DNA from 3 places in the Streptomyces sp. NPDC055966 genome. Region 3 is predicted to be linked to each of the others. Evidence: riboswitches for the same ligand, from Rfam matches in the RefSeq annotation. Region 3 holds a riboswitch; each other region holds the start of a gene.
What was found. Region 3 has a riboswitch for cobalamin ahead of ACFC8N_RS28535 (cobalamin biosynthesis protein). Riboswitches for the same ligand answer to the same signal wherever they lie in the genome.
Positions count from the first base shown of each region.

Region 1 (5,484 bases), on a different contig from region 3:
GGCCCTCGGCTCGGCCCTCGCCCTGTTCATGTACCCGCACTCGATCACCGCGACCCTGTCGTCCAAGAGCCGTGAGGTGATCCGCCGCAACACCACGATCCTGCCGCTGTACTCCCTGATGCTCGGCCTGCTCGCCCTGCTGGGCTTCATGGCGATCGCGGCCGGAGTCAAGGTCACCAACGGGCAGTTGGCGATCCCGCAGCTGTTCGAGGACATGTTCCCGAGCTGGTTCGCGGGCGTGGCCTTCGCCGCCATCGGCATCGGCGCACTCGTGCCCGCGGCCATCATGTCGATCGCGGCGGCGAACCTCTTCACCCGCAACATCTACCGGGACTTCATCAAGCCGGACGCCACGCCGAAACAGGAGGCCCAGGTCTCCAAGCTGGTCTCCCTGCTGGTGAAGGTCGGCGCCCTGGTCTTCGTCCTCACCATGGACAAGACGGTCGCCATCAACTTCCAGCTGCTGGGCGGCATCTGGATCCTGCAGACCTTCCCGGCCCTGGTCGGCGGCCTGTTCACCCGCTGGTTCCACCGCTGGGCGCTGCTCGCCGGCTGGGCGGTCGGCATGGTGTACGGCACGGTCGCCGCGTACGGCGTCGCCTCGCCGACCCAGAAGCACTTCGGCGGCTCGGCGAAGGAGATCCCCGGCATCGGCGAGATCGGCTACATCGGCATGACGGCGTTCGTCCTGAACGTCGCCGTCACCGTGGTCATGACGCTGGTTCTGCGTGCGCTGAAGGCCCCCGAGGGCGTGGACGAGACCCGCCCGGAGGACTACACGGCGGACGCGGGCGACCCGGGCGTCGAGACGGAGCTGGCGGGCGCCGCTCACTGAGGCACACCCGTACGCCCTGAAGCACCGCGTACACCGGACACACCCCGCAGCGGGCCGCCGACATCGAGCATGACGGCGGCCCGTTCCGCATGTCCCCCGTCATACACAAGTTGACGCTCCGAAGCCAGCGCGACACACAACAGACACAACATGTGGGGGTGTCACGACAGCCCGGCACTAGATGTATGCTCATCCTCGCTGTCGTCGCAGGGGAATCCGGTGCGAATCCGGAACTGTCCCGCAACGGTGTACTTGTGCGTATCCGCGCACAGGAGTCAGTCCGAGGACCTGCCGGCAGCACGCGCCCGGCCGTCCGGCCCGGGTGCCTTCCGACGTCCGGGCCTCGTGGAATGGGCCGGTGGACGCGACGCGTGCGCGCTCGTGGCTGCCCCCTGCCCTCCGCAAGGCCCCCGTGCCGAGCGAGGGAGAGCCCCACGTGACCATCGCGCCCGCAGATCCGGCTTCAACAGGCGGCCTGGACACCGACGGTCCCGGTGCAGCGCTGCTGCGTACCCTGACCGAGCTGACCGCCGACCTCCCCGACGCCGACCCCGGCCGGGTCGCCGCCGCCGCGTTGCGCGGCCGGTCCGCCCGGGCCGACGAGACGGAGTTGCGCGAACTGGCCACGGAGGCCGCCGCCGGGCTCATCTCCGAGGACCCCGCCTACTCGCGGCTGGCCGCCCGGCTGCTGACCCTCGCCATCCGCGCCGAGGCCGCCTCACAGGGGGTGACGTCCTTCACCGAGTCCGTGGCCGTCGGCCACCGCGAGGGCCTCATCGCCGACCGCACCGCCGCGTTCGCGCGGCTGCACGCGGCCCGCCTCGACGCCCTGGTCGACGTGCACGCCGACGACCGCTTCGGCTACTTCGGCCTGCGCACCCTGCACAGCCGCTACCTGCTGCGCCACCCGATCACCCGCCGGGTCATCGAGACCCCCCAGCACTTCATGCTCCGGGTCGCGAGCGGCCTGGCCGAGGACGACAGCGTGCGCGCGCTGGACGAAGTCGCCGCGCTCTACGGGCTCATGAGCCGTCTCGACTACCTGCCCTCCTCCCCCACGCTCTTCAACTCCGGCACGCGCCATCCCCAGATGTCGTCCTGCTACCTCCTCGACTCGCCGCTGGACGAGCTGGACTCCATCTACGACCGCTACCACCAGGTGGCCCGGCTCTCGAAGCACGCCGGCGGCATCGGGCTGTCGTACTCCCGCATCCGCAGCCGCGGTTCGCTGATCCGCGGCACCAACGGGCACTCCAACGGCATCGTGCCGTTCCTGAAGACGCTGGACGCCTCGGTGGCCGCCGTGAACCAGGGCGGCCGGCGCAAGGGCGCGGCCGCGGTCTACCTGGAGACCTGGCACTCCGACATCGAGGAGTTCCTGGAGCTGCGGGACAACACCGGTGAGGACGCCCGGCGCACGCACAACCTGAACCTCGCGCACTGGATCCCGGACGAGTTCATGCGCCGGGTCAACGCGGACGCGTCCTGGTCGCTGTTCTCCCCCGCCGACGTGCCGGAGCTGGTGGACCTGTGGGGCGAGGAGTTCGACGCCGCGTACCGCAAGGCCGAGCAGGCGGGCCTCGCGAAGAAGACCATCCCGGCCCGTGAGCTGTACGGCCGCATGATGCGCACCCTCGCGCAGACCGGCAACGGCTGGATGACCTTCAAGGACGCCGCCAACCGCACCGCCAACCAGACGGCCCTGCCGGGCCACGTGGTCCACTCCTCCAACCTCTGCACGGAGATCCTGGAGGTCACGGACGACGGCGAGACGGCGGTCTGCAACCTCGGTTCGGTGAACCTGGGTGCCTTCGTCGACACGGCGAGCGGTGACATCGACTGGGAGCGGCTGGACGAGACCGTCCGCACGGCCGTGACCTTCCTCGACCGGGTCGTGGACATCAACTTCTACCCGACCGAGCAGGCGGGCCGCTCCAACGCCAAGTGGCGTCCGGTCGGTCTCGGCGCGATGGGCCTCCAGGACGTCTTCTTCAAGCTGCGCCTGCCCTTCGACTCCGCCGAGGCCAGGGCCCTCTCGACGCGGATCGCCGAGCGGATCATGCTCGCCGCGTACGAGGCCTCCGCCGACCTCGCCGAGCGCAGCGGCCCGCTGCCGGCCTGGGAGAAGACCCGTACGGCCCAGGGCGTGCTGCACCCGGACCACTACGACACCGAGCCGGCCTGGCCGGAGCGCTGGGAGGCGCTGCGCAGGCGGATCGCCACCGTCGGCATGCGCAACTCGCTGCTCCTCGCGATCGCCCCGACGGCCACCATCGCCTCCATCGCCGGTGTGTACGAGTGCATCGAGCCGCAGGTGTCGAACCTGTTCAAGCGCGAGACGCTGTCGGGTGAGTTCCTCCAGGTCAACTCCTACCTGGTGCAGGACCTGAAGAACCTGGGCGTGTGGGACGCGCGCACCCGTGAGGCGCTGCGGGACTCGAACGGCTCGGTGCAGGGCTTCGCGTGGATCCCCGAGGAGGTGCGCGCGCTGTACCGCACCGCGTGGGAGATCCCGCAGCGCGGTCTGATCGACATGGCGGCGGCCCGCACCCCGTTCCTGGACCAGGCGCAGTCCCTGAACCTGTTCCTGGAGACGCCGACCATCGGCAAGCTCTCCTCGATGTACGCGTACGCCTGGAAGTCGGGCCTGAAGACGACGTACTACCTGCGCTCCCGCCCGGCGACCCGGATCGCCCGCGCGGCCCAGGCGCAGCCCCAGAAGACCATCCCCGCCCAGCAGGTCGCCGACCCCGACGCCGTGGCCTGCTCCCTGGAAAACCCCGAGTCCTGCGAGGCCTGCCAGTAATGACCACTCCCGCTCACGAGAAGAACCTGCTCGACCCGGGCTTCGAGCTGACTCTGCGTCCGATGCGCTACCCCGACTTCTACGAGCGCTACCGGGACGCGATCAAGAACACCTGGACCGTGGAGGAGGTCGACCTCCACTCGGACGTCGCCGACCTCGCGAAGCTGACGCCCGAGGAGCAGCACCTCATCGGCCGGCTGGTGGCCTTCTTCGCGACGGGCGACTCGATCGTCGCGAACAACCTGGTGCTGACGCTGTACAAGCACATCAACTCCCCCGAGGCGCGGCTCTACCTGAGCCGTCAGCTCTTCGAGGAGGCCGTGCACGTCCAGTTCTATCTGACGCTGCTGGACACCTACCTGCCCGACCCGGACGACCGGGCGGCGGCCTTCGCGGCCGTCGAGAACATCCCCTCCATCCGCGAGAAGGCGCAGTTCTGCTTCACGTGGATCAACGAGGTGGAGAAGCTGGAGCGGCTGGAGTCGAAGGCCGACCGCCGGCGCTTCCTGCTGAACCTGATCTGCTTCGCCGCGTGCATCGAGGGGCTGTTCTTCTACGGCGCCTTCGCGTACGTCTACTGGTTCCGCAGCCGGGGTCTGCTGCACGGCCTCGCCACGGGCACCAACTGGGTGTTCCGCGACGAGACCATGCACATGTCCTTCGCCTTCGACGTGGTCGACACCGTCCGCAAGGAGGAGCCGGACCTCTTCGACGACCAGCTCCAGCAGCAGGTCACCGACATGCTGAGGGAGGCGGTCGAGGCCGAGCTGCAGTTCGCCCGCGACCTGTGCGGTGACGGCCTGCCGGGCATGAACACCGAGTCGATGCGCCAGTACCTGGAGTGCGTCGCCGACCAGCGCCTCACGCGCCTCGGCTTCGCCCCGGTGTACGGCTCGGAGAACCCCTTCTCCTTCATGGAGCTCCAGGGCGTTCAGGAGCTGACGAACTTCTTCGAGCGCCGCCCGTCGGCGTACCAGGTCGCGGTGGAGGGCACCGTCGACCTGGACGAGGACTTCTGAGCCTCCCGCCGCGTGCGACCCTCCTGGGCCTGCCCGAGCTGTCGGTCGATGCGCCACTCGCGCACCGCGCCGATCGCGGAGGGCAGGACCAGGAGGAGCAGGATGCCGAGGGTGGCGACCATTCCGATCAGGCCTTGAATCTGGTTTCCGGTCATGCACACCACTGTCGTCCCGGACGCTCCTGTCCGGCAGTGGCAGGACTGCCGTAGACCTTCGAATTACTGCCACCATTTTCCGCACCGGCAAGGCACACTGACAGCATGCTGAAGAACGTGGCCGCCGTGCTGCTGGACGGGGTGCACCCCTTCGAGCTGGGCGTCGTGTGCGAGGTGTTCGGCATCGACCGCAGCGACGAGGGACTGCCCGTCTACGACTTCGCGGTCGTCTCCGCCGAGGGGCCGACGCTCGACACCCATTGCGGGTTCACCGTGTCCACGCCGTACGGGCTGGAGCGGCTGGAGGAGGCCGACCTCGTCGCCGTACCGGCCGGGACCGCCTATGCCGAGCGGGAGTATCCCGCGGAGCTGCTGGCGGCGCTGCGCCGGGCCGTCGGGCGCGGCGCCCGGGTGCTGAGCGTGTGTTCCGGGGTGTTCCTGCTGGCCGCGGCGGGGCTGCTGGACGACCGGCGGTGCGCGGTGCACTGGCATCACGCCGAGCAGCTCGCCCGGCGCTATCCGCGGATCGCCGTCGAGCAGGACGTGCTGTACGTGGACGAGGATCCGGTGATCACCTCCGCCGGTACGGCCGCGGGGATCGACGCCTGTCTGCACATCGTGCGCAAGGAGCAGGGCCCCGAGGTCGCCAACAAGATCGCCCGGCGGATG
Region 1 is NZ_JBHJYK010000008.1:204,295-209,778, reverse strand. Features, by position in the region: gene mctP (monocarboxylate uptake permease MctP) at 1-835, shown strand, start outside; cobalamin riboswitch at 991-1,146, shown strand; gene ACFC8N_RS19165 (ribonucleoside-diphosphate reductase subunit alpha) at 1,272-3,641, shown strand; gene ACFC8N_RS19160 (ribonucleotide-diphosphate reductase subunit beta) at 3,641-4,660, shown strand; gene ACFC8N_RS19155 (hypothetical protein) at 4,573-4,815, opposite strand; gene ACFC8N_RS19150 (helix-turn-helix domain-containing protein) at 4,921-5,484, shown strand, end outside.
Region 1: it holds a riboswitch for cobalamin, as region 3 does, so the genes downstream of both, ACFC8N_RS19165 (ribonucleoside-diphosphate reductase subunit alpha) here and ACFC8N_RS28535 (cobalamin biosynthesis protein) in region 3, are expected to answer to the same signal.

Region 2 (5,484 bases), on a different contig from region 3:
GATGTTGGACGTCTGCTCGTGCGGATCCCGCAGTGCCATCGAGAAGTTGGACGACTTCGGGATCGTTCAGCTGGTACCGGACAACGCGGCCTGTCCTGGAGGCGGAGACGGTGCCAGCCGTCCTGAGTAGGCGCAGGGCGTGGGACACGGTGGTGTCCCGCATCCCGGTGGCCAGTGCGAGGTCGGTGACGGAGATCGGCCCGGCCCGGTGCATCGCGAGGAGCAGGGCCAGGCGGCCGGGCTCTGCGAGCAGCGCGAACCTGGCTGCCAGCGAGTTCACACGGCTTCGTTCTCCGATGCCTGCAACCGCCGCGCTCACGGCCGACTCGTCGATGGCGTGCCGCAAAGGATGCTTGGTGGTGTCCATCACCGTGGCGTCCGTCCTACCTCAGGTGTGCGGAGGACCGGTACGGATGACGTCCTGTCGTCCGTACCGGCCCTTGGCTTCCACAGGAGCCCGTGGTGTCAGAGCACGGCCGCGGTCGCTTCCGACGCGGCGTCGCGCTTGGCAGTTGCGGGCTTCGGGTTGAGGAGGCGCTCGGCGAGGTGCCCGAACAGCAGGCCGAACGAGACCCAGAGCGTGAGCTGGATGGCGAGTGCCGCAAGGCGGAACTGCCAGAGCAGCGTTGCCGAGAAGTCCTGCGGCACCTCGTTGACAGCGGGCAGCAGGGCGTACGCCAGGCCGACGGCCACAGCGAAGCCGAGGACGGCGACGACCGTGGCGTACCAGTTGCCCAGCCGGGGGGCGAGCCGCTTGCCAATGATCACGGTGGCGACGGCCAGCAGGACGCTGAGCGCCATCATCAGAAAGTACAGCGTGGTGCGCTTGCCGATGGTCGCCGGGTCGCCGATGGCCGGCGGGTTGGCGGGGTACTTGAGGAACGGCACGACGTAGACCGCGACCAGCGCCGCCCCGGAGAGCAGGGCGGCCGTGGCGCGCGGGCTGAACCGGCCGATCCGACCGAGCGCGAAGCAGTACGCCAGGGCGGCGATACCGCCCAGGGACACGCCGTAGACCAGGACACCGGTGGCCAGGCCCGCGGTCGACTGCAGGCTCCGGCTGACGATCTCCATGCCGTGCTCGGTGGTGTGGGCGTCTTCGTAGGCGATCGCCGCGTCGACGCGCGGCTCACCCAGGAGGTAGGCGACGACCAGGGCGAGCAGGCCGGCCCCGAGACCGGCCAGCATGCCCCGGACGAGCAGCCCACGGACAGAGGCGGAGTTCACGTGCTGCTCCGCTCAGTGGCAGGGGAAGCCGAGCAGGTGGCGGCCGTCGTGCACCCACTCGTGCACGTTCTCGCCGGAGAGGAGAGAGGTGGCACCCTGCTCGGCGCCGACGAAGTAGATGAGGGCCATCAGCAGGATGCCGAAGAAGACCGCCCAGGGCAGGATCGCCTTGACGGAGATGGGGGCGATCGTCGGCGCGGCGGCGGGGGCGATGGGGTGAGCCATGGCCGGACCTCCTTCTGGGAACTCGCGTCCCGTTCAGTGGAGCATGTACGACGGTGGCGGGTCTGACTCGCCGGGCACTGACATCAGGTCAGGTTCCGGACTCACAGTGGCGCGACCGTGCCGGCATCTCACCGGGCTTCCGCCGCACCGTCGTCTTGAGTTGTCGCAGTGACGGTACCGTGTCGCGAAGGCCCGGCCAAGGGGAGTCGCAGCGGCGGACGGCGCACAACCGGGAGCGGGAGGAGCACCCCGACGCCGGTACGTATGCGCGCGGTATCGCGCGGAAAAGCGGAGAAGGAGGGCGCGGTGACCGCGCGCGTGATGCTGGTCGCACCGGCAGTCGGGGCAGAGCTGCGGGAGGCGCGGTTCGGCAACGACGGCCCGCTGGATGACGCGGGCCTGCGGGCGGCACGAGCGGTAGCTGACACACGCCTGGCCGCGGCTCCGTGCTTCGTCGCCCCCTCCTTCCGCTGCCGCCAGACCGCCGAGGCCCTCGGCCTTGCCTCTGAATCTGCCCAGGAGCTAGGTGATCTGGACGTCGGGTCCTGGCGCGGACTGAGGCTCGACGACATCGCCGTGACCGACCCGGCAGCGGTTGCTGCCTGGCTGGCAGACCCGTCTGCGGCGCCCCATGGCGGTGAATCGCTCACAAGCCTGTGCGCACGCGTGGGCAGTTGGCTGGATGAACGAGCCCGGCATGACGGCCGTACAGTCGCGGTCGTGGAGCCGGCGGTCATCCGTTCGGCGCTCGTGCACGCGCTGGCGCTACCGCCAACAGCCTTCTGGCGACTCGATGTGCTACCGCTCACGGTCACTGAACTGTCCGGCCGGAACGGGCGCTGGAATCTGCGCTGCGGGCAGCCACTGACACAGAATCGACCGAACTGACGCGCTTCACCGGTCGTTTCAGGATGAGGTCCGCAGGCGGCGAAGGCATATGAGGCTGCAGGCCAGTTCGAGCAGGCCCTGATGGAGATCCGCGCGTTGTTCGTAACGGGTGCGGAGCCGCTTGAACTGGTGCAGCCAAGCGAAGGCGCGCTCGACCACCCAACGCACCTTGCCCAGTCCGGAGCCGTGTGCGACGCCGCGTCGGGCGATCATCGGCTTGATGCCGCGCTTCCACAGCAGGCGGCGGTATTTGTCGAAGTCGTAGCCCCGATCGGCGTACAGGCGCCGGGGCCTGCGGCGGGGGCGTCCTCGCAGACCCCGAATTGCTGGGACCGCGTCCAGCAGCGGCAGCAACTGGGTGACGTCATGTCGGTTCCCGCCGGTGAGCGTGACGGCGAGTGGGGTGCCGTGGCGGTCGACGATCAGATGATGCTTGGAGCCGGGACGGGCACGGTCGACGGGCGAAGGGCCGACGTGATCCCCCCTTTCAGGGCCCGGACGTGCGACCCGTCCACGGCACAGTCGTCCAGGCATAGAAGGTCAGCGCGGCGTAACTCGGTCAGCAAGGCGGCATGCAGACGCGGCCAGACACCGGCCTCCGTCCAGTCCCGCAGCCGGCGCCAGGCCGTTACCCCGGAGCAGCCCACGGTCTCGGCCGGGACATCGCGCCAGGCGACACCGGTTCGCAGCACGTACATGACGCCCGCGAGGGCCGCCCGGTCGGGAACACGCAGTCGACCGGGGTAGCGGTGGCGTCGCTCGGGAGCGGGCGGAAGCAGCGGAGCCACCCGCTCCCACAGGTCATCCGGAACAAGATCAGCACGCACCCGGAGACCCTGCCGACCAAGGTCGCGGAGCGCAAGGCCCTCAGCTCAGCTGATTCTGAAACGATCAGTAAGGACCGGCCTGGGGAAATGGACACAGTCCTGAGACAGCAACGGCGTCCACCACCGTGAGACAAACCGAAATGCCGCAGCTCACAGCGTCGCGCCATGACGTGGCATCTGCGATCCCACACGAACCTGTGGGGTCTTACGGCTGATGTCGTCATCGCACGAGCCGTGTCGTACCGATGTCGTATGCGACATCGCCGTGAGACTAGCGCGTGGGTGGGTGTTGCTTGCCCTGGGTGTGTGGTGCTCGTCGAGCTCCGGTTGGACTCGACGCGTTTCAGTCGTCCATCCGTCCGGTGACGGATCTTGTTGCCGTTCCTCTGTGGGTTAACCAGCCCACTCCATGGCTTGGGCGGCGCACAGAGACGGCGAGCACGAGATATACGGAGGTACCCGTGAAGGCAATCGTCGCGACGGATCCGGCCGCGGAAGCAGCCGGAATCACACTCGCGGAGCGGCCTGAGCCGACGCCGGCGATCAACGACGTCGTCGTTGAAGTCCGTGCGTCGGGCTTCGTCCCCGCGGAGTGGGAGTGGCCCTCGACGTGGGTCGATCGCGCCGGTCGCGATCGAGCCCAAGCGATCATCGGCCACGAGTTCGCCGGAGTGGTCACCTCCCTCGGCTACGGCACGACGGGGCTCTCGCTGGGACAGCGGGTGTTCGGGATCACGGACTGGCACCGCGATGGAACCCTGGCCGAGTACGCGGCCGTGGAGGCACGCAACCTGGCGCCGCTGCCGGGGAACGTCGACTTCACGGTGGGTGCGAGCCTGCCGATCTCCGGCCTGACCGCGTGGCAAGGTCTGTTCCAGCACAGTCGTCTTCAGGCGGGGCAGAGCGTCCTCGCACACGGCGCCGCCGGCGCAGTCGGGTCCGTGGTTACGCAGCTCGCCCGGGAGTTCGGCGCCTACGTCATCGGGACCGGGCGGGCGGCGGACCGCCAGGCGGCGCTCGACTTCGGCGCGAACGAGTTCCTCGACCTCGCCACCGAGGATCTCGACGACATCGGCGGGGTCGACGTGGTCTTCGATGTCATCGGCGCTGACATCCAAAGGCGCTCGGCGAGAATCATCCGGCCTGGCGGGACGCTGGTGTCGGTGGTCGGGCCTGTTGAGGCTCGCCCTGTCGACGGCTTGGCGGTCGACTTCGTCGTCGAGTCCGTTCCGAGTCAGCTGGTGGAGATCGTCGACCGGGTGCGGGACGGGCGCCTTCGCACGCACATCGGAACCATCGCGACCCTCGACGACGCCGTCCCTGCGCTCAACCCGACCGAGCGGCGCAAGGGCAAGACCGTCATTCGCGTGCGCCCCTGAGCGCCCTGGAATGGGCCAACAGCGGTGGTGGGCTGGACGACCGCTGACCTGCCCGGTGTCGGACGAGGAAATGCCACGGACTTGAGACTGATCATGGTGACACGGCCGTGAGACAACCAAGAAAACCCAGGTCGCAAAAGATCGACATGTCGGACGCGGCGAGATCCTGCAACCAGCCTACGAACGGCTCCGGCGTCCCGCGTGCGCGCTCCCGGCGGCCGCCCACCCTGGATGAGTGACCGGGACGCCGAAGGTCGTCGTGTACCCGCCGACCGAAGATGGCGGTCGGCGGGTACACGTCGGCAGCTGGTTCATGGGGATGGCGTACAGCATTGCTCGACATCGCCGAGTTCCTACGACGGACCGGGGCCGAAGACATCGGGCCCGTGGATGTGGCGAGCGCGGCCTGGGTGGAGTGGCGGGGCGCTGGGCCAGACGTGTGGGCGCCGCCCGGGTAGGTCGGAGCGGCTTCGACCACAACACCGACCCCTGACCTGCCCTGGTCGGGCTCGCGGTCGGCGTGGTCGGTGTCCTGGTCGGGGGGTAGGGGTTCGTGGTCGGGATCCGCGGAGCCGGCGCGGGAGCGCTACCTCTCGGTGCTGCTGTCAGAGCAGCTTCTGCGGTGCCTGGTACTGGTCGACGGGCGCGAGGTTGCACGCGGGCTTGGGCCCGCCGAGCAGGTGCCCCCCGATGCCCTCACCTTCCGGTAGGGGCACCGCACAGCGGAGGTCGACATTGGCGAACGGAGCACCATAGGTGTTGCCGATGCCGCCTGCTTCGCCCGCGATGGTGGTGTTGCCGTTGCGGGTTCCGAAGTCCGTGGCGCCGGTGCCGCCGTTGGGTCCTCCGAAGTCCGTCGCCGATGCTGGTACAGCCACGGCCGTCGTTGCGGCAATCGCGAAAGCCGCGCCGGCCAGAGCCTTCATGATCACTGTGAT
Region 2 is NZ_JBHJYK010000026.1:92,314-97,797, reverse strand. Features, by position in the region: gene ACFC8N_RS40175 (ArsR/SmtB family transcription factor) at 1-367, opposite strand, end outside; gene ACFC8N_RS40170 (CbtA family protein) at 466-1,227, opposite strand; gene ACFC8N_RS40165 (CbtB-domain containing protein) at 1,240-1,452, opposite strand; cobalamin riboswitch at 1,490-1,649, opposite strand; gene ACFC8N_RS40160 (histidine phosphatase family protein) at 1,759-2,340, shown strand; one part of gene ACFC8N_RS40155 (IS5 family transposase) at 2,359-2,828, opposite strand; one part of gene ACFC8N_RS40155 (IS5 family transposase) at 2,828-3,167, opposite strand; gene ACFC8N_RS40150 (NADP-dependent oxidoreductase) at 3,629-4,546, shown strand; gene ACFC8N_RS40145 (hypothetical protein) at 5,152-5,484, opposite strand, start outside.
Region 2: it holds a riboswitch for cobalamin, as region 3 does, so the genes downstream of both, ACFC8N_RS40165 (CbtB-domain containing protein) here and ACFC8N_RS28535 (cobalamin biosynthesis protein) in region 3, are expected to answer to the same signal.

Region 3 (5,484 bases):
CGCACTCGCGTTTGATTTCACGAACGGTTTCCACGACACCGCCAACGCGATGGCCACCACCATCTCGACAGGCGCCCTGAAGCCCAAGATCGCAGTTGCCATGTCGGCCACCCTGAACCTGGTCGGCGCCTTCCTGTCCGTGGAGGTCGCGAACACGATCTCCAAGGGACTCGTCGACGAGAAGGGCATCCGGCCCGAGGTCATCTTCGCCGCACTGGTCGGCGCGATCCTCTGGAACCTGGTGACCTGGCTGGTGGGCCTCCCGTCCAGTTCCTCGCACGCCCTGATGGGCGGTCTGATCGGCGCCACGATCGCCTCCGCCGGCCTCGGTGCCGTGCACGGCGACGTGCTGGTGACCAAGGTGCTGCTCCCGGCGATCGCCGCGCCGATCGTCGCGGGCCTCGCGGCCATGATCGCCACCCGGCTGTCGTACGGCGTCGACAGCACGACCGAGGGCAGGGCCGAGAGCGAGTCCTCCCGCAAGGGCTACCGCGTCGGCCAGATCGCCTCCGCCGGTCTGGTCTCCCTGGCCCACGGCACCAACGACGCCCAGAAGACGATGGGCATCATCACCCTCGCGCTGATCGCGGGCGGCGCCATCGCGCCCGGCTCGAACCCTCCCACCTGGGTGATCCTCTCCGCCGGCCTGGCCATCGCGCTCGGCACCTACATCGGCGGCTGGCGCATCATCCGCACCATGGGCACGGGCCTGACCGACCTGGAGCCGCGCCAGGGATTCGCCGCCCAGACCAGCGCCGCGACCGCCATCCTGGCCTCCTCCCACCTGGGCTTCTCCCTGTCCACCACGCACGTCGTCTCCGGCGCGGTGATGGGCACCGGCGTCGGCCGCAAGGGCGGTGTGGTCCGCTGGTCCACCGCGACCCGCATGCTGGTCGCCTGGATCCTCACGCTCCCGGCCGCCGCGCTGGTCGGCGCGGGCGCCGAGTCCGTCACGGACCTCGGCGACTGGGGCACCGCCGCGGTCGCCGTCTTCCTGGTCGCGTCCAGCGCCGCGATCTGGAAGATCTCCCGCCGCGAGGTCGTCGACCACACCAACGTCGTCGAGGAGACCGCGGAGCCGGCCGGTGTGGTGACCACCGCCATCGCCGCGGTGGCCCCGCCCCCCTCGGGGACGATCGGCGAGGACCTGACGGCCACGATCCCCGCCCCGGCCGCCACCGAGACCGCGGCCGCCGCCGCCCAGGCCGCTCCCCCGGCCGCCACCGTCTGACCCCGGCCCCCTCGGTTACCAAGGAAGCATCCCCATGAAGATCGACTGGTCGGCCATCGGCTCCGTCTTCGGCGTCAGCCTCGTGTTCACGGTGGGCCTCGTGGTCCTGTTCACCCTCGGCATCAGGGGCCTGACCCGGCGCGAGCGGGCCGCGGCCCAGGGCGACTCCGCCGCCCTCGCCGTCACCGGCGCCTACGTCTGCTTCGCGGCCTGCGCGGCGGCGGTGGCGTACGGCATCGTCCTGATCGTCTCCAAGAGCTGACACAACGACACCGGCGAAGGCTCCCCCGCGTCCTGGACGCGGGGGAGCCTTCGCCGTGCCGGTCGGTCGGTCACGCGCGCCCCGCGATGTGGGGATCGGCACACTCTCCCCGTGCAGGTCAACAGCAAGTTGACGGCCGTTCCGGGCCCGTGGTGGACTGCCGGGGCCATGTACGGCGGCAGGAGAGGAAGCCGGTGCGAATCCGGCGCGGTCCCGCCACTGTCACCGGGGAAGAACCCCCGGGAGCCAGGAACTCTCACCGCCGAATCTCGTCGAACCAGGGCGCGGACACCCTGAGTGAGGACACCGATCGCCATGCCCGGCTGCCGAAGGACCCGTACCAGGCCCGCTCCCGCACCCACGGCCGGCTGAGCCCATGGGTGCCGATCGCTCCTACGCGTACGGCGCCGCCGCCGGCCTCCTCGGTGACCTGCTCCTCGGCGACCCCCGCCGCGGGCATCCGGTCGCCGCGTTCGGGCGGGCGGCCGCTGCCGTGGAAGGCGTGTTGTGGCGCGACCACCGCGGCTGGGGCACGCTGCACACCGTCGTGTGCGCGGGCGGCGCCGTCGCACTCGGCGCGGCCGCCGCACGCGCCGTACGCCCCTGCCCCGCCGCCTCCGCCGCGCTGACCGCCTCCGCCGTCTGGTCCGTCGTGGGCGGCACCTCGCTCGCCCGCGAGGCCCGCACGATCGGCCGGGCGCTGGAGCGCGGGGACGTCGAGGCGGCCCGCGCCCGGCTGCCCCACCTGTGCGGCCGGGACCCCCAGTCGCTGGACGCCGACGGGATCGCCCGGGCCGTGGTCGAGTCCGTCGCCGAGAACACCTCCGACGCCGTCGTGGGCGCCCTGGTCTGGGGCGCCGTGGCCGGGGTGCCGGGGCTGCTCGGCTTCCGGGCCGTCAACACCCTGGACGCGATGGTGGGTCACAGGTCCCCGCGCCACCGCCGCTACGGCTGGGCCTCCGCCCGCCTCGACGACGTGGCCGGCTGGCCGGGGGCCCGGCTGACCGCCGTGCTCGCCGCCGTCGCCGGACCCGACCCGCGCGGTGCCCTGCGCGCCTGGCGGGCCGACGCCCGCAAGCACCCGAGCCCCAACGCCGGGCCCGTGGAGGCATCGTTCGCGGGAGCGCTCGGCGTCCGCCTGGGCGGGACGCTCTCCTACGGCGGACGCGTCGAGCACCGGCCCGTGCTGGGCGGGGACACCGGGCGGGCCGTCCGGGTCGCCGACATCGACCGGGCCGCCCGGCTCTCCCGCCGCGTCGGCCTGCTCGCGCTCGGCACGACGGTCGCCGCGCGCCTGATCGTCAGCAGCTTCAAGAGCCCGAAGGGACGTGGGAAGTGAACGGGGGACTCCTCGTCGCCGGCACCACCTCGGACGCCGGCAAGAGCGTCGTGACGGCCGGGATCTGCCGGTGGCTGGTGCGCCAGGGCGTGAAGGTCGCGCCGTTCAAGGCGCAGAACATGTCGCTCAACTCCTTCGTGACCCGGGAGGGCGCGGAGATCGGCCGGGCGCAGGCCATGCAGGCGCAGGCGTGCCGGGTCGAGCCGACCGCGCTGATGAACCCGGTGCTGCTGAAGCCGGGGGGCGAACAGAGCAGCCAGGTCGTGCTGCTGGGCCGGCCGGTGGGCGAGCTGAGCGCACGCGGCTACCACGGCGGGCGGCAGCAGAAGCTGCTCGGCACGGTGCTGGACTGCCTCGCCGAGTTGCGGGGCACGTATGACGCGGTGATCTGTGAGGGGGCGGGCAGCCCGGCCGAGATCAACCTGCGCCGGACCGACATCGTGAACATGGGGATCGCGCGGAACGCGCGACTGCCCGTGCTCGTGGTCGGCGACATCGACCGCGGGGGCGTCTTCGCCTCCTTCTTCGGCACCGTCGCGCTGCTCTCGCCCGAGGACCAGGAGCTGGTCGCCGGATTCCTGGTGAACAAGTTCCGGGGCGATGTCTCGCTGCTGGCACCGGGGTTGGACATGCTCCGGAACCTCACCGGGCGGCGCACCTACGGCGTTCTCCCCTTCCGGCACGGCCTCGGCATCGACGAGGAGGACGGCCTGCGCGTGTCGCTGCGCGGCACGGTCCGCGAGTCGGCCGTCGCTCCCCCGGTCGGCGAGGACGTGCTGCGCGTCGCCGTGTGCGCGATCCCGCTGATGTCCAACTTCACGGACGTGGACGCGCTCGCCGCCGAACCGGGCGTCGTGGTGCGGTTCGTGGACCGCCCGGAGGAGCTGGCGGACGCGGACCTGGCGGTGATCCCGGGCACGCGCGGGACCGTACGGGCTCTTCAGTGGCTGCGGGAGCGCGGACTGGCGGAGGCGCTCGTCGCAAGGGCCGCCGAAGGCCGCCCCGTTCTCGGCATCTGCGGCGGCTTCCAGATCCTCGGCGAGCACATCGAGGACGAGGTCGAGAGCCGCGAGGGGCATGTGGCCGGCCTGGGGATCCTGCCCGTACGGGTGCGGTTCGCCCCCGAGAAGACCCTGACCCGGCCGGAAGGGGAGGCCCTCGGCGAGCGGGTCGAGGGGTACGAGATCCACCACGGCGTCGCCTCCATGGAGGGGGGAGAACCCTTCCTCGACGGCTGCCGGGTCGGCCAGACCTGGGGCACCCACTGGCACGGCTCGCTGGAGTCGGACGGCTTCCGGCGGGCCTTCCTGCGCGAGGTGGCCGCCGCCGCGGGCCGCCGCTTCGTGCCCGCGCCGGACACCTCCTTCGCCGCGCTGCGCGAGGAGCAGCTCGACCGGCTCGGCGACCTGATCGAACAGCACGCGGACACGGACGCGCTGTGGCGGCTCATCGAGTCGGGCGCGCCGCAAGGACTGCCTTTCATTCCACCGGGAGCGCCCGCATGAGCACAGTGTTGTTGTTGTCCACCGCCGACACGGACCTGCTGGCGGCCCGGGCCTCCGGCGCGGACTTCCGCATCGGCAACCCGACCCGGGTGGACGTCCGGCAGGAGCTGCCGGGGCTGCTGGACGGCGCGGACCTCGCCGTCGTACGGCTGCTCGGCGGCAAGCGCGCCTGGGAGGACGGGCTCGCCGCGCTGAAGGCGGCCGGGATCCCGACGGTGCTGCTGGGCGGCGAGGCCGTGCCGGACGCGGAGCTGATGGCCGAGTCCTCGGTGCCGGCCGGTGTGGTCGCGGAGGCGCTGAAGTACCTGGTCGAGGGCGGCCCGGCGAACCTGCTGGAGCTGTCCCGGTTCCTGTCGGACACCGTGCTGCTGACCGGCGAGGGCTTCGAGGAGCCGCACAGGATGCCGGAGTACGGCGTCCACGGCTCGTACGCGGCTCGGGACGGCCGGCCGACCGTGGGCGTGCTCTTCTACCGGGCGCACGAACTGAGCGGCAACACCGCCTTCGTGGACACCCTGTGCGAGGCGATCGAGGCGAAGGGCGCGAACGCCCTGCCGGTGTACTGCGGTTCGCTGCGCGGCGCGGACGCCGGGCTGTACGAGCTGCTGGGCCGGGCCGACGCGCTGGTCGCGACCGTGCTGGCGGCGGGCGGCACGCACGCGTCGCAGGCCTCGGCGGGCGGCGACGAGGAGTCCTGGGACATCGGTGCCCTCGCCGACCTGGACATCCCGGTGCTGCAGGGCCTGTGCCTCACCTCGTCGAAGAAGGCCTGGGACGAGTCGGACGCCGCCCTGTCCCCCATGGACGCGGCCATGCAGGTCGCCATCCCGGAGTTCGACGGCCGGCTGATCACCGTGCCCTTCTCCTTCAAGGAGCAGGGTCCGGACGAGGTCCCGGTGTACGTCGCCGACCCCGAGCGGGCCGCGCGGGTGGCCGGGATCGCCCTGCGCCACGCCCGGTTGAAGCACAAGCCGAACGCCGAGAAGAAGGTCGCGCTGGTCTTCACCGCGTACCCGACCAAGCACTCGCGGGTCGGCAACGCGGTCGGTCTGGACACGCCCGCGTCGGCGGTGCGGGTGCTGGACGCGTTGCGGGACGCCGGGTACGGGCTCGCCGAATACCCCGACAACGGCGATGAGTTGATCCA
Region 3 is NZ_JBHJYK010000014.1:229,660-235,143, reverse strand. Features, by position in the region: gene ACFC8N_RS28545 (inorganic phosphate transporter) at 1-1,231, shown strand, start outside; gene ACFC8N_RS28540 (hypothetical protein) at 1,266-1,493, shown strand; cobalamin riboswitch at 1,638-1,772, shown strand; gene ACFC8N_RS28535 (cobalamin biosynthesis protein) at 1,870-2,832, shown strand; gene ACFC8N_RS28530 (cobyric acid synthase) at 2,829-4,337, shown strand; gene cobN (cobaltochelatase subunit CobN) at 4,334-5,484, shown strand, end outside.